Regions from separate parts of the Cellulomonas sp. PSBB021 genome, predicted to be linked through region 2. Evidence: predicted binding sites of a transcription regulator. Region 2 holds the regulator's gene; the other holds the start of a gene.
What was found. The regulator HspR, encoded in region 2, represses chaperone genes until heat shock. The targets are predictions, from matches to a motif close to AAGTTGAGTCNNNNNGACTCAACTT.
Positions count from the first base shown of each region.

Region 1: the regulator HspR is predicted to act here: its motif matches at 1,653-1,677, upstream of clpB (ATP-dependent chaperone ClpB).

Region 1 is NZ_CP021430.1:3,351,138-3,357,165, forward strand. Features, by position in the region: gene CBP52_RS15385 (alpha/beta hydrolase) at 1-74, opposite strand, end outside; gene CBP52_RS15390 (histidine phosphatase family protein) at 167-838, opposite strand; gene CBP52_RS15395 (membrane lipoprotein) at 1,035-1,616, shown strand; gene clpB (ATP-dependent chaperone ClpB) at 1,737-4,325, shown strand; gene CBP52_RS15405 (septum formation family protein) at 4,353-4,979, opposite strand; gene CBP52_RS15410 (Gfo/Idh/MocA family protein) at 5,098-6,028, shown strand, end outside.
Region 2 is NZ_CP021430.1:2,638,218-2,644,245, reverse strand. Features, by position in the region: gene CBP52_RS12145 (hypothetical protein) at 1-222, shown strand, start outside; gene dnaK (molecular chaperone DnaK) at 818-2,674, shown strand; gene CBP52_RS12135 (nucleotide exchange factor GrpE) at 2,671-3,303, shown strand; gene CBP52_RS12130 (DnaJ C-terminal domain-containing protein) at 3,341-4,309, shown strand; gene CBP52_RS12125 (heat shock protein transcriptional repressor HspR) at 4,359-4,769, shown strand; gene CBP52_RS12120 (L-fuculokinase) at 4,805-6,028, shown strand, end outside.

The sequences.
Region 1 (6,028 bases), 710 kb from region 2:
TCGAGCGTCCGCGCGACCCACGCGCCACCCAGCACGTCCGGCTGCTCGTCACCCCATGCGGCCCCGTCCCTCATCTGCGCATCGTGCCCCACGCGCCGCACGCGCCGCGACGCGCTGACGGGTGGACTTGCGCTCACCAGGCGAGCGCAAGTCCACCCGCTGCGACTCAGGCGACCGGCGCGAGCGCGGGGCGGGTGGCACCGGGCGTCGCGGGGCGCGCCGCGAGCGCGCCCTGGGCGGCGACGTCCTCGGCCAGCCGCGCGATGCGGGCCGTGCCGTCGTCGTCGACCTCGACCGTGCTGACCGACGCGTTGGGCAGCGCGACGAGGCCGACGGGCGCGAGCGTCGCGAGGTACGCGCCGAGCGCGAGGCCGTGGCCGACGACGAGCACGTGCTCGTCGGTGCCGAGGTGCTGCTCGACGAGCCGCGCGAACACCCGGGTCGTGCGGCCCATGAAGTCGGCCGCGTGCTCGCCGCCCGGCAGCCCGGGGTGCGTGCCCGCGAGCACCTGCTCGACGAGCGTGGGCCAGGGCTGGACGGCGTCGAGCGTGTGCTCGGGCCGGCGCTCGTACACGCCGAAGTGGTACTCGCGCAGGTCCACGTGCGTGCGCAGGCGCACGTCCTCGTGGTGGCGCAGGAGCTCGACCGCGGTCGAGACGGCGCGTCCGGACGGTGAGGACCAGGCGGCCGTGAACGGGGTGCCGGCCAGGTGCCGGGCGGTGGTCCGGACGCCCTGGCGTCCGTCGCGCGTCAGCGGGGAGTCGCAGCGGCCCTGCAGGACGCGGCGTGCGTTGAAGTGGGTGCGCCCGTGCCGTACGAGCGTGAGTGTGAGGGTCATCGTCGCCCTTCCGTCGTCATCGGTCGCGCTCGACGCTAGGGCGGCGAGGTTGCCGGGCGGCGACGACGAGGTGTCGGCTCGATGCACGTCCCGCGCTGCACGGCGGCCACGCCCCGGCCCAGGTTCGACGACCGGGCCGGGGCCTCGTCGTCCGCCGGGCGGCCGCGCGCGGGCGGCGGCCGGTACGGTGCGAGGCATGAACCGCGCTCGGGGCTGCCGCGACCGTGACCGCAGGGGTGCGGTGGCCGCCGCCGGTGGGCTCGTCGGGGCGCTCGTCGTGCTGGTGCTCGGCGCGTGCGGCGGCGGGACCACCGGGACCGGCGGCGCGGACGTCGCGGCGCGGATGCAGTACGCGGGGATCGCACGGGACCTGGTCTACGTGACCGACGTCGACGGGTTCGACCTCGCCGTGCAGTCCGTCGGGGTCTCGGGCGACGAGGGCATGTCCGCGGCCTACGTCAGCCCGGCCGGCACGGTGCTGCTGCGCACGTCCCGCGCAGCCGGCGGACAGGCTCCGGCGTGCGCACAGCTCGAGGACGACGGCGTGGGAGCCTCGTGCGAGGTGGTGGCCGACGGCGTGCACGTGCTGCTCGAGGGCGACGGCGTGGACGCCGCGACCCTGCGCGCGGCGGGCGCTGCGGTGCGTCCGGCGCGCGACGGCGAGCTCGCCACCCTCTTCTCCGAGCTCCCCACGCCCCCGGAGGGCGAGCCGGTGGAGCGCGGCGACCTGCCTGGGGGCGACGGCGCTCCGGACAACGACCCCGGCCCGGGCGGCTGACCCGCGCACGTCGCCCGCGCTCGGGCAGCGGATCTCAAGTTGAGCGGAATACACTCAACTTTGTCGCGTTGGGATGTGCAGACGCATCGACGACGCGCGAGACTCGCGCAGGGAGGTCACGTGGACGCCAAGCTCACCACCCGCTCGCAGGAGGCGCTCGGCAGCGCCATCCAGTCCGCGAGCGCCGCCGGCAACCCGCAGCTGGAGCCGGCACACATCCTCGACGCGCTGCTCCAGCAGGAGGGCGGCGTCGCGAACGGTCTGCTCGACGCGGTCGGCGCCGACCGCGGGGCCCTCGGCCGTGCGGTGCGCGGCATCCTCGTCAACCTGCCCTCGTCGTCGGGCTCGACGGTCGCGCAGCCCAGCGCGTCGCGCGCGACCGCCGCCGCCATCGAGGCGGCCAACGCGGAGGCACGCACGCTCGGCGATGACTACGTCTCGACCGAGCACCTGCTCATCGGCCTGGCGGCCGGGCAGTCCGGCGTGGCCGACGCGCTGCGCGCGGCCGGGGCGTCGCGCGACGCCCTGCTCGCCGCGCTGCCGACCGTACGCGGCAACGCGCGCGTCACCAGCCCAGACCCGGAGGGCACCTACAAGGCCCTCGAGAAGTACGGCGTGGACCTCACGCAGCGCGCGGCCGAGGGCAAGCTCGACCCGGTGATCGGGCGTGACTCGGAGATCCGGCGCGTCGTGCAGGTGCTGTCCCGCCGCACCAAGAACAACCCCGTGCTGATCGGCGAGCCCGGCGTGGGCAAGACCGCCGTCGTCGAGGGGCTCGCGCAGCGCATCGTCGAGGGCGACGTGCCGGAGTCCCTGCGCGGCAAGAAGCTGGTCGCGCTCGACCTCGCCTCGATGGTCGCGGGCGCCAAGTACCGCGGAGAGTTCGAGGAGCGGCTCAAGGCCGTGCTCGAGGAGATCAAGGGCTCCGACGGGCAGGTCGTGACGTTCATCGACGAGCTGCACACGGTCGTCGGCGCGGGTGCCGGCGGCGAGGGCGCGATGGACGCGGGCAACATGCTCAAGCCCATGCTCGCGCGCGGCGAGCTGCGGCTCGTCGGCGCGACCACGCTCGACGAGTACCGCGAGCACATCGAGAAGGACCCCGCGCTCGAGCGGCGGTTCCAGCAGGTGTTCGTCGGCGAACCGTCCGTGGAGGACACCGTCGCGATCCTGCGCGGGCTCAAGGAGCGCTACGAGGCGCACCACAAGGTGACGATCTCCGACGCGGCGCTCGTCGCCGCCGCTGCGCTGTCCGACCGGTACATCACGGGCCGCCAGCTCCCCGACAAGGCGATCGACCTCGTCGACGAGGCCGCGTCGCGCCTGCGCATGGAGCTCGACTCGTCGCCCATCGAGATCGACGAGCTGCAGCGCGCCGTGACGCGCCTCGAGATGGAGGAGGTCGTCCTCTCCGAGTCCGACGACCCTGCGTCGCTGGACCGGCTCGAGCGGCTGCGCGCCGACCTCGCGGACCGTCGCGAGGAGCTCGCGGCGCTCAACGCGCGCTGGGAGAAGGAGAAGGCGGGCCACAACCTCGTCGGCGAACTCAAGGCGCGCCTGGACGCGCTGCGCTCGGACGCCGAGCGGCTCCAGCGCGAGGGCGACCTGGAGAAGGCCGCGCGCATCCTGTACGGCGAGATCCCCACGCTCCAGCGGCAGATCGCCGACGCTGAGGCGACGGAGGCCGAGCAGGACACGGTCGACGCACCGCCGATGATCGCGGAGAAGGTCGGCCCCGACGAGATTGCCGAGGTCGTCTCGGCGTGGACGGGCATCCCCGCGGGCCGCATGCTCGAGGGCGAGACCGCCAAGCTTCTGCGCATGGAGGAGGTGCTCGGCGAGCGCCTGATCGGCCAGAAGAAGGCCGTCGCCGCGGTCTCCGACGCGGTGCGCCGCGCCCGCGCGGGCATCAGCGACCCCGACCGTCCCACCGGCTCGTTCCTGTTCCTCGGCCCCACGGGCGTCGGCAAGACCGAGCTCGCGAAGGCGCTCGCGGACTTCCTGTTCGACGACGAGCGCGCGATGGTCCGCATCGACATGTCCGAGTACGCGGAGAAGCACTCCGTGGCGCGGCTCGTCGGTGCACCTCCCGGGTACGTCGGCTACGAGGAGGGCGGCCAGCTCACCGAGGCCGTGCGGCGGCGCCCGTACTCGGTCGTCCTGCTCGACGAGGTCGAGAAGGCGCACCCCGAGGTGTTCGACGTGCTGCTGCAGGTGCTCGACGACGGCCGCCTGACCGACGGCCAGGGCCGCACGGTCGACTTCCGCAACGTCATCCTCATCCTCACCTCGAACCTGGGCTCGCAGTTCCTGGTGGACCCGCTGACGTCGGACTCGGAGAAGCGGGACGCGGTGATGGGGGCGGTGCGTGCCGCGTTCAAGCCGGAGTTCCTCAACCGGCTCGACGACGTGGTGCTGTTCGACCCGCTGAGCCTGGAGGAGATCGGCCAGATCGTGGACCTGCAGGTCGCGTCGCTCGCCCGGCGCCTGCAGGACCGCCGCCTCACGCTCGAGGTCACGCCCGCCGCACGCGACTGGCTTGCGATCGAGGGCTACGACCCGGCGTACGGCGCGCGCCCGCTGCGCCGCCTGGTCCAGCGCGAGATCGGCGACAATCTGGCCCGCGCGCTGCTGTCCGGCCAGATCCACGACGGCCAGACGATCGTCGTCGACCGCACCGACACGGGCCTGAGCATCACGGGCGCCTGAGCGGTCCCCCCGTGCCGGGTGTGGGCGTCACACCCGGCCGGGGAGGAGCTCGGAGGTGCCGGCGACGAGCGAGCCCGTCGTCGGACCGGGCCGGGAGACGTAGAAGCAGTAGGCGACGCGTCCGCCCTCGTCGTCCCACTGGCTGCTGTGGGGCCACGCGATGAAGTGGCGGTAGCTCTCTGGTCTGGTCGCCTGCTCACCGGGTGCGGTGCCGAACGCGTCGTTCGCGTGCATGCACGCCGCCTCGATCTCGGCGAGCTCGGTCCAGTCGGACTCGTCGAACGGCTCGGTCAGGGCGACAGTGGCGCTCAGCTCCGTGAGGTGCGGCCGCGCGCAGTCGACCTCGTGCAGGTCGGACATGTCGTCGGCGCCGGGAAGCTCCGCGTAGCAGGTCCCGGGCGACAACCCGAGAGGCAGCGTGAACGCCTCCTCGGCGGTGCCGGCGGGCGGGGACGGCAGCGCGGACAGCTGGTCGTCGAGCTGCCCGAGCCTGCCGAGCGTCGGGAGCAGCGCGAGGCCCACCAGGACGGGAGCGGCGACCGCGAGGGCGACGACGAGGATCAGCCGGGTGCGCACGCGGCGGAGGCGTCGCGCCTGCGGATCGGCGAGGTCGGTGGTCGGGCCGTTCGGCGACGGGGTCCGGTCTGTGAGCATGACGCAGGACCGTAGCGACGTGACGACCGGGCCGTTCAGAGTTCTCCACAGGGCGCACCGCACGGCACGCCGGTGGCGGCCGCACCCGACCTCGTCGGGAGCGTGCCACAGTGTGCGCGTGACGCTGCTGCTGCCCGAGCCCCGGTTCCCCGACCCGTCCGACGCGCCGAGCCTGCGCTGGGGCGTGGTCGCCCCGGGGTGGATCGCGGGGCACTTCGTCGCCTCGCTGCACCGGCACACGGGCCAGCGCGTGGTGGCGGTCGCGAGCCGGGACGCCGCCCGCGGGCAGGCGTTCGCCGACGAGCACGGGGTCGAGCGGGTGCACGCGTCGTACGACGCGCTCGTTGACGACCCGCAGGTCGACGTCGTGTACGTCGCGAGCCCGCACAGCCACCATCCGGACCAGGCGCTCGCGGCGATCGCGGCCGGCAAGCACGTGCTCGTCGAGAAGCCGCTGGCCCGCAACGCGGCCGAGGCGCGCCTGATCGTCGACGCGGCGCGTGCGGCCGGCGTCCTCGCGATGGAGGCCATGTGGACGCGGTACCTCCCGCACGTCGACGTGCTGCGCCAGGTGCTGGAGACCGGGACGATCGGTCAGCCGCGCTGGGTCACGGGCTCGTTCGCGACCCGCACGGTCGTGCCCGACACGCACCGGCTGATGGACCCGGCGCTCGCGGGCGGCGTGCTGCTCGACATCGGCATCTACCCGCTGTCGTTCGCGTCGTTCGTCGCGACGACCGTGGGCCTGCCCGCGACGCCCACGGACCTGCAGGTCATGGGCTCGCTCACGCGCACGGGCGTCGACGAGCAGGTCGCGCTGCAGGTCGCGTACCCCGGGCTCCAGGCGCAGCTGTTCACGTCGATGCTGACGCCTGCCGACGACGAGGCGCGCGTGCACGGTGAGGCGGGCTGGGTCACCACCGGGCCGCGGTTCCGTGGGCCGTCGAGCGTGACGCTGCACGTGGGCGACGAGTCGGCGACGTGGGACGACAACCGCGTCGAGGAGCTCGACGGGCTGTGCTTCCAGGCCGCGGCGCTCGCGCGCTACG
Region 2 (6,028 bases):
GAGCCACGTGGAGGTGCTCGAGATTTGCACGTCGTCGCCCGTGGTTTCGACCGCTGGCACCTGCCCTCGATGGCGCTCCGGTGCCGTGCGCTGGCATGGGCCGCTGAAGGGGTCACCCCGCCCGCGGCTCTCGTCCACCGGGCGCGGGACCGCCATTGGAAGGCTGAGTCTGCGTTGCTCGCGGGTGCAGCGACCGACGTGCCGATGCTTGTCGTGGTGTGAAGTCGGCCATCAGACGGGACTCTCTCGACTCGGTTCCTCCTGGCCAGCGAGGTCGTGGTCTTCGTGGGCAGCGTCAGATTTTTGCGTCCCGCCTACCGGCCGAAGTTCCGCCCGGACGCGGTCGCTCGAGACCGCCCGGGGAGCGGATGGCTTATTGGCGGATCGGCAGGTGCGCGTCTGAGGATTCGGACAACTACGTGAGACGAGCGCCATCTCACACACATGTCCGATCACAGGTCAGGAGGCCGGGTAACGGACAACTGGGGTGCGCTGCACGACTAGGTGACAGCGGATCTCAGGCGTGCCCACCTTGACATGAAGGCGCGCGACACGCTAACGCGACGCCGGACACGCACCGGACACGCACCGGACACGCTGACGCGAATCGGACAACCTGGATGCGACCCCACACGGGGAGTCGTCGGTCCAAGTCTTGCGCTGAGGGAATGGCGCGGCGGCGTCCGGAGTTGAGCCTGGCAGACTCAAGTTTTCTGGTTCGGACTTGCGGCGGCCCTGCGGTCGGATGCAAGGTTGAGCGCAGCGGACTCAAGAGCGTCCAGTGCACCAGCACCACGATCGAAAGAAGGCATCACACATGGCACGAGCAGTCGGCATCGACCTGGGCACGACGAACTCCGTCGTCGCCGTCCTCGAGGGTGGCGAGCCCACGGTCATCGCCAACGCGGAGGGGTCGCGCACGACTCCGTCGGTCGTGGCGTTCTCGAAGACGGGCGAGGTGCTCGTCGGCGAGATCGCCAAGCGCCAGGCCGTCACCAACGTCGACCGCACGATCTCGTCCGTCAAGCGTCACATGGGCACGGACTGGACCGTCGACATCGACGACAAGAAGTACACCGCGCAGGAGATCTCGGCGCGTGTGCTCGGCAAGCTCAAGCGTGACGCGGAGGCGTACCTGGGCGAGCCCGTCACCGAGGCCGTCATCACGGTCCCGGCGTACTTCAACGACGCCGAGCGCCAGGCGACCAAGGACGCGGGCGCGATCGCGGGCCTCAACGTCCTGCGCATCATCAACGAGCCCACGGCGGCGGCGCTCGCGTACGGCCTGGAGAAGGGCAAGGAGGACGAGCTCATCCTCGTCTTCGACCTCGGCGGTGGCACGTTCGACGTGTCCCTCCTGGAGGTCGGCAAGGACGACGACGGCTTCTCGACGATCGAGGTCCGCGCGACGTCCGGCGACAACCGCCTGGGCGGCGACGACTGGGACAACCGGATCGTCGACTTCCTGGTCACCGAGGTGAAGAACTCGTCCGGCGTGGACCTGTCGAAGGACAAGATCGCGCTGCAGCGTCTGCGTGAGGCGGCGGAGCAGGCCAAGAAGGAGCTCTCGTCGGCCACCAGCACCAACATCTCGCTGCAGTACCTGTCGATGAGCGAGAACGGCCCCATCCACCTGGACACCAAGCTCACGCGCGCGCAGTTCCAGCAGATGACGCAGGACCTGATCGACCGGACCAAGGCGCCGTTCCACGCGGTCATCCGCGACGCGGGCATCCAGCTGTCCGACATCGACCACGTCGTGCTCGTCGGCGGCTCGACCCGCATGCCCGCGGTCACCGAGGTCGTCAAGGAGCTCACGGGCGGCCGCGAGCCGAACAAGGGCGTGAACCCCGACGAGGTCGTCGCCGTGGGTGCCGCGCTGCAGGCCGGTGTCATGAAGGGCGACCGCAAGGACGTCCTGCTGATCGACGTCACCCCGCTGAGCCTCGGCATCGAGACCAAGGGGGGCGTGATGACCAAGCTCATCGAGCGCAACACGGCCATCCCGACGAAGCGCTCGGAGATCTTCTCCACCGCGGAGGACAACCAGCCGTCGGTGCTCATCCAGGTGTTCCAGGGCGAGCGTGAGTTCGCGCGGGACAACAAGCCGCTGGGCACGTTCGAGCTGACCGGCATCGCGCCGGCGCCGCGCGGGCTGCCGCAAATCGAGGTCACGTTCGACATCGATGCGAACGGCATCGTGCACGTGTCCGCCAAGGACCGCGGCACGGGCAAGGAGCAGTCGATGACGATCACCGGTGGCTCGGCCCTCCCCAAGGAGGACATCGAGCGCATGGTGCGCGAGGCCGAGGAGCACGCGGCGGAGGACAAGAAGCGCCGCGAGGACGCCGAGGCGCGCAACAGCGCCGAGCAGCTCGTCTACTCGACGGAGAAGCTGCTCGTCGACAACGCCGACAAGCTGCCGGAGGACGTCAAGACCGAGGTGCAGTCCAAGGTCGACGACCTGAAGAAGGCGCTCGAGGGCACCGACACCGACGCGGTGAAGTCCGCGACGACGGCGCTGTCCACGTCCGCGCAGAAGATCGGCGAGGCCATCTACTCGCAGGCCCAGGCGGAGACCCCGGCCGACGCCCCGACGGGTGACGCGGGCTCGTCGTCCGACGATGACGTGGTCGACGCCGAGATCGTCGACGACGAGGACGACAAGAAGTGACGGACCAGCCGACGACCCCCGGGCCCGAGCAGGGCCCGGGGGACACCCCCGAGAACGAGGCGCCCCGGTTCACGGACAAGCGCCGCATCGATCCGGAGACCGGCCAGGTGCGTGAGCCCACGCCCGAGGAGGCCGTGATCGCGGAGGCCGAGGCCGCCGCGGCCGGCGGTGGCGAGGCGTCGGACGCGCAGCGGCTGGCCGACGAGCGGCTCGAGGAGCTGCAGCGCGCCCAGGCGGCGCACTACAACCTCGAGCAGCAGTACAACGCGTACGTGAAGCGCTCGAAGACCGAGGTGCTCGCCGCGCACGAGCGCGGTGTCGCGGCGGTCGCCGAGGCGCTCATCCCGGTGCTCGACGACATCGAGCTGGCCCGCCAGCACGGTGACCTCGCCGAGGGGCCGTTCGCGTCGATCGCCGAGAAGCTCGAGGCGACTCTCGGGCGGTTCGGCGTCGAGCGGTACGGCGCCGCGGGCGAGGAGTTCGACCCGGCGGTGCACGAGGCGCTCATGCACTCGCACTCGGCCGACGTGACGACGTCGACCGTGCAGATGGTCCTGCAGCCGGGCTACCGGACCAAGGACCGGGTGCTGCGCGCGGCACGCGTCGCGGTGGTGGACCCGGAGGCCTGACGACGAGCACGCACGACATCACGAGGAGGGAGGCGCCGTGACCGGGCAGGACTGGCTCGAGAAGGACTTCTACTCGGTCCTCGGCGTCCCCAAGGACGCCGACGCGGCCACGATCAAGAAGGCGTACCGCAAGCTCGCGCGGGAGAAGCACCCGGACCACAACCCGGGTGACGCGAAGGCCGAGGCGCAGTTCAAGGACATCGGCGAGGCGTACTCGGTGCTGTCCGACCCCGAGCAGCGCCAGCAGTACGACCAGCTGCGCGCGATGGCCGGCGGTGCCCGCTTCACGGCGGGCGGCCGCGGTGGCGGCGGCGGGTTCGAGGACATCCTGGGCGGCATGTTCGGGGGCGGCGGCGGCAACACCCGCGTCCGCTACTCGAGCGGCGGTGCGGGTGGCTTCGAGGACATCCTCGGGGGCATGTTCGGTGGCGGGTTCCAGCGCGGACCGCAGCCGGGTGCGGACCTCGCGGCGGCCGTCGAGCTGCCGTTCCGGCAGGCCGTCGAGGGGTCGACCGTGTCGTTGCAGGTCGGCGGCCGCACCGTCAACGCCCGCATCCCGTCCGGGGTGCGCGACGGGCAGAAGATCCGGCTGCGTGGCAAGGGGCGGCCCGGTGAGCCCGGGGCCCCCGCGGGCGACCTCGTCGTGACCGTGCACGTCGCGCCGCACCCGGTGTTCACGCTCGACGGGCGCAACCTCAAGGTCACCGTGCCGGTGGCGTTCGACGAGGCCGCGCTGGGCGCGACGATCGACGTGCCGACGCTCGACGGCGAGAGCGTGCGGGTCAAGGTCCCGGCGGGCACGCCGTCGGGGCGCACGCTGCGCGTCAAGGGCAAGGGCGTGCCCGCGTCCGGGTCGGCGAAGGCCCCCGGCGACCTCATGGTGACCGTGCAGGTCGTCGTGCCCCAGCGCCTGTCCGACGCGGCACGCGAGGCGGTCCAGGCGTTCGGCATCGCGACCAGCGGCGAGGACCCCCGCGCGTCCCTCATGGAGCAGGCGCGCGCGTGACCCGGCGCGACCGGCCGGCGGGAGGTGCGAAGTGAACGAGGACACGCCCATGTTCGTGATCTCGCGCGCCGCCGAGCTCGCCGGCATGCACCCGCAGACCCTGCGGCAGTACGACCGGCTCGGCCTGGTCTCGCCGCGGCGCACCGCGGGACGCGGGCGGCGCTACTCCCTGCGGGACGTCGCGACGCTGCGCGAGGTGCAGCGGCTGTCGCAGGACGAGGGCATCAACCTCGCGGGCATCAAGCGCATCCTCGAGCTCGAGGCGCAGGTGCTGCGGCTCGAGCGGCAGGTCGACTACCTGCGCTCGTTCGTCGAGCCCGGGCGTCGCGTGTTCACCGCGGACCCCCGCGGGGACGTGGTCGCGACGAGGCGCGCGCCCCGCACCCCGCGCGTCGCCCAGCCGCCCCGCGCGATCACCGCCTCGACGTCCGCTGTCGTCCTCTGGCGCCCCACCCGCTGACCCACCCGCCGGCCAGGAGGCGGCAGGATGGCGGGGTGGGGACCGCGCTGGGGGTCGATGTCGGGACGACGCACATCAAGGTCGCGGTGGTCGACGTCGCCGTGCCGCGCACGCTCGCGGTCGCGTCCGCGCCGACGCCCGCGCCGGCCGACCTGCTGCGTGTCGTCGCCGACCTCACGCGTCAGGTGCTCGACGCCTCGCCGGGCACGCCGGTCCCCGCTGCGGTCGGCGTCGCGTCGATGGCGGAGACGGGCGTGCCCGTGGGGCCCGACGACGAGCCGCGCGGGGACTGGCTGCGCTGGGACGGGCACCGCGCGGGCCGGCAGTCCGACGAGCTCGCGGCACGGCTCGGCCGCGCCGAGCTGTTCGCCACGACGGGGGTCCGTGCCTCGGCGAAGGTGCCCCTCGCGACGTGGGCGTGGCTGCGCGACGAGCACGCGCGCACCGGCGCGGGCGGGCCGCTGCACGGCGACGGCCGCTGGGCGGGTGCTGCGGACCTCGTCGTGCTGGGCCTGACGGGCCGGCTCGTCACCGACCACACGCTCGCGGGCCGGACCATGGCGTACCGGCTGGGCGTCCCGGGGGAGGTGCCGACCGGGTTCGACGCCGAGCTGCTCGCGGAGGTCGGGCTCGCGCCGCGGCACCTGCCGCGCGTCCTGCGGCCCGGTGAGACGGTCCCGCTGCGGACCGGGCCCCTCACCGACGCCGGGCTGCCGGCGGGTACGCCCGTGACGGTCGCGGGGCACGACCACGCCGTCGGGGCGTTCGCCGCGGGTGTCCGGTCGGCCGGTGACGTCGCGAACTCCGTCGGCACGTCGGAGGTCGTCTGCACGGTGCTGGCGCACGACCCCGAGCCGGGCCCCGTCGCGGCGGCGGGCATGAGCCTGGTGCGCACGGTCCGCGGGGACCGGCCCGCGCTCGTGGCGGGGTCGTCGAGCGCCGGGGGCGCGGTCGCGGCGTGGCTCGCGAGCCTCGCGCCCGACGACGAGCGTGCGCACCTGCTCGAGCGTGCGTCGGTGGTCGACGACGCGCTCGTCGCCCAGCTCACCGCCGACGGGCCGGCGGCGTTCGTCGTGCTGCCCTACGTGCACGGACGGCAGACCCCGGCACCCGACGCGACGGCGACCCTCCGCGCGGTCGGCCGCGTGCCGGACGACCCGGTCGCGGCGGTGCGCGGCGTCCTGCTGGGCGCGGTGCTGCACGCGCGCTGGATGCTCGACGCGCAGGCCGCGCTCGCGGGCGCGCCGCCGGCACGGGTG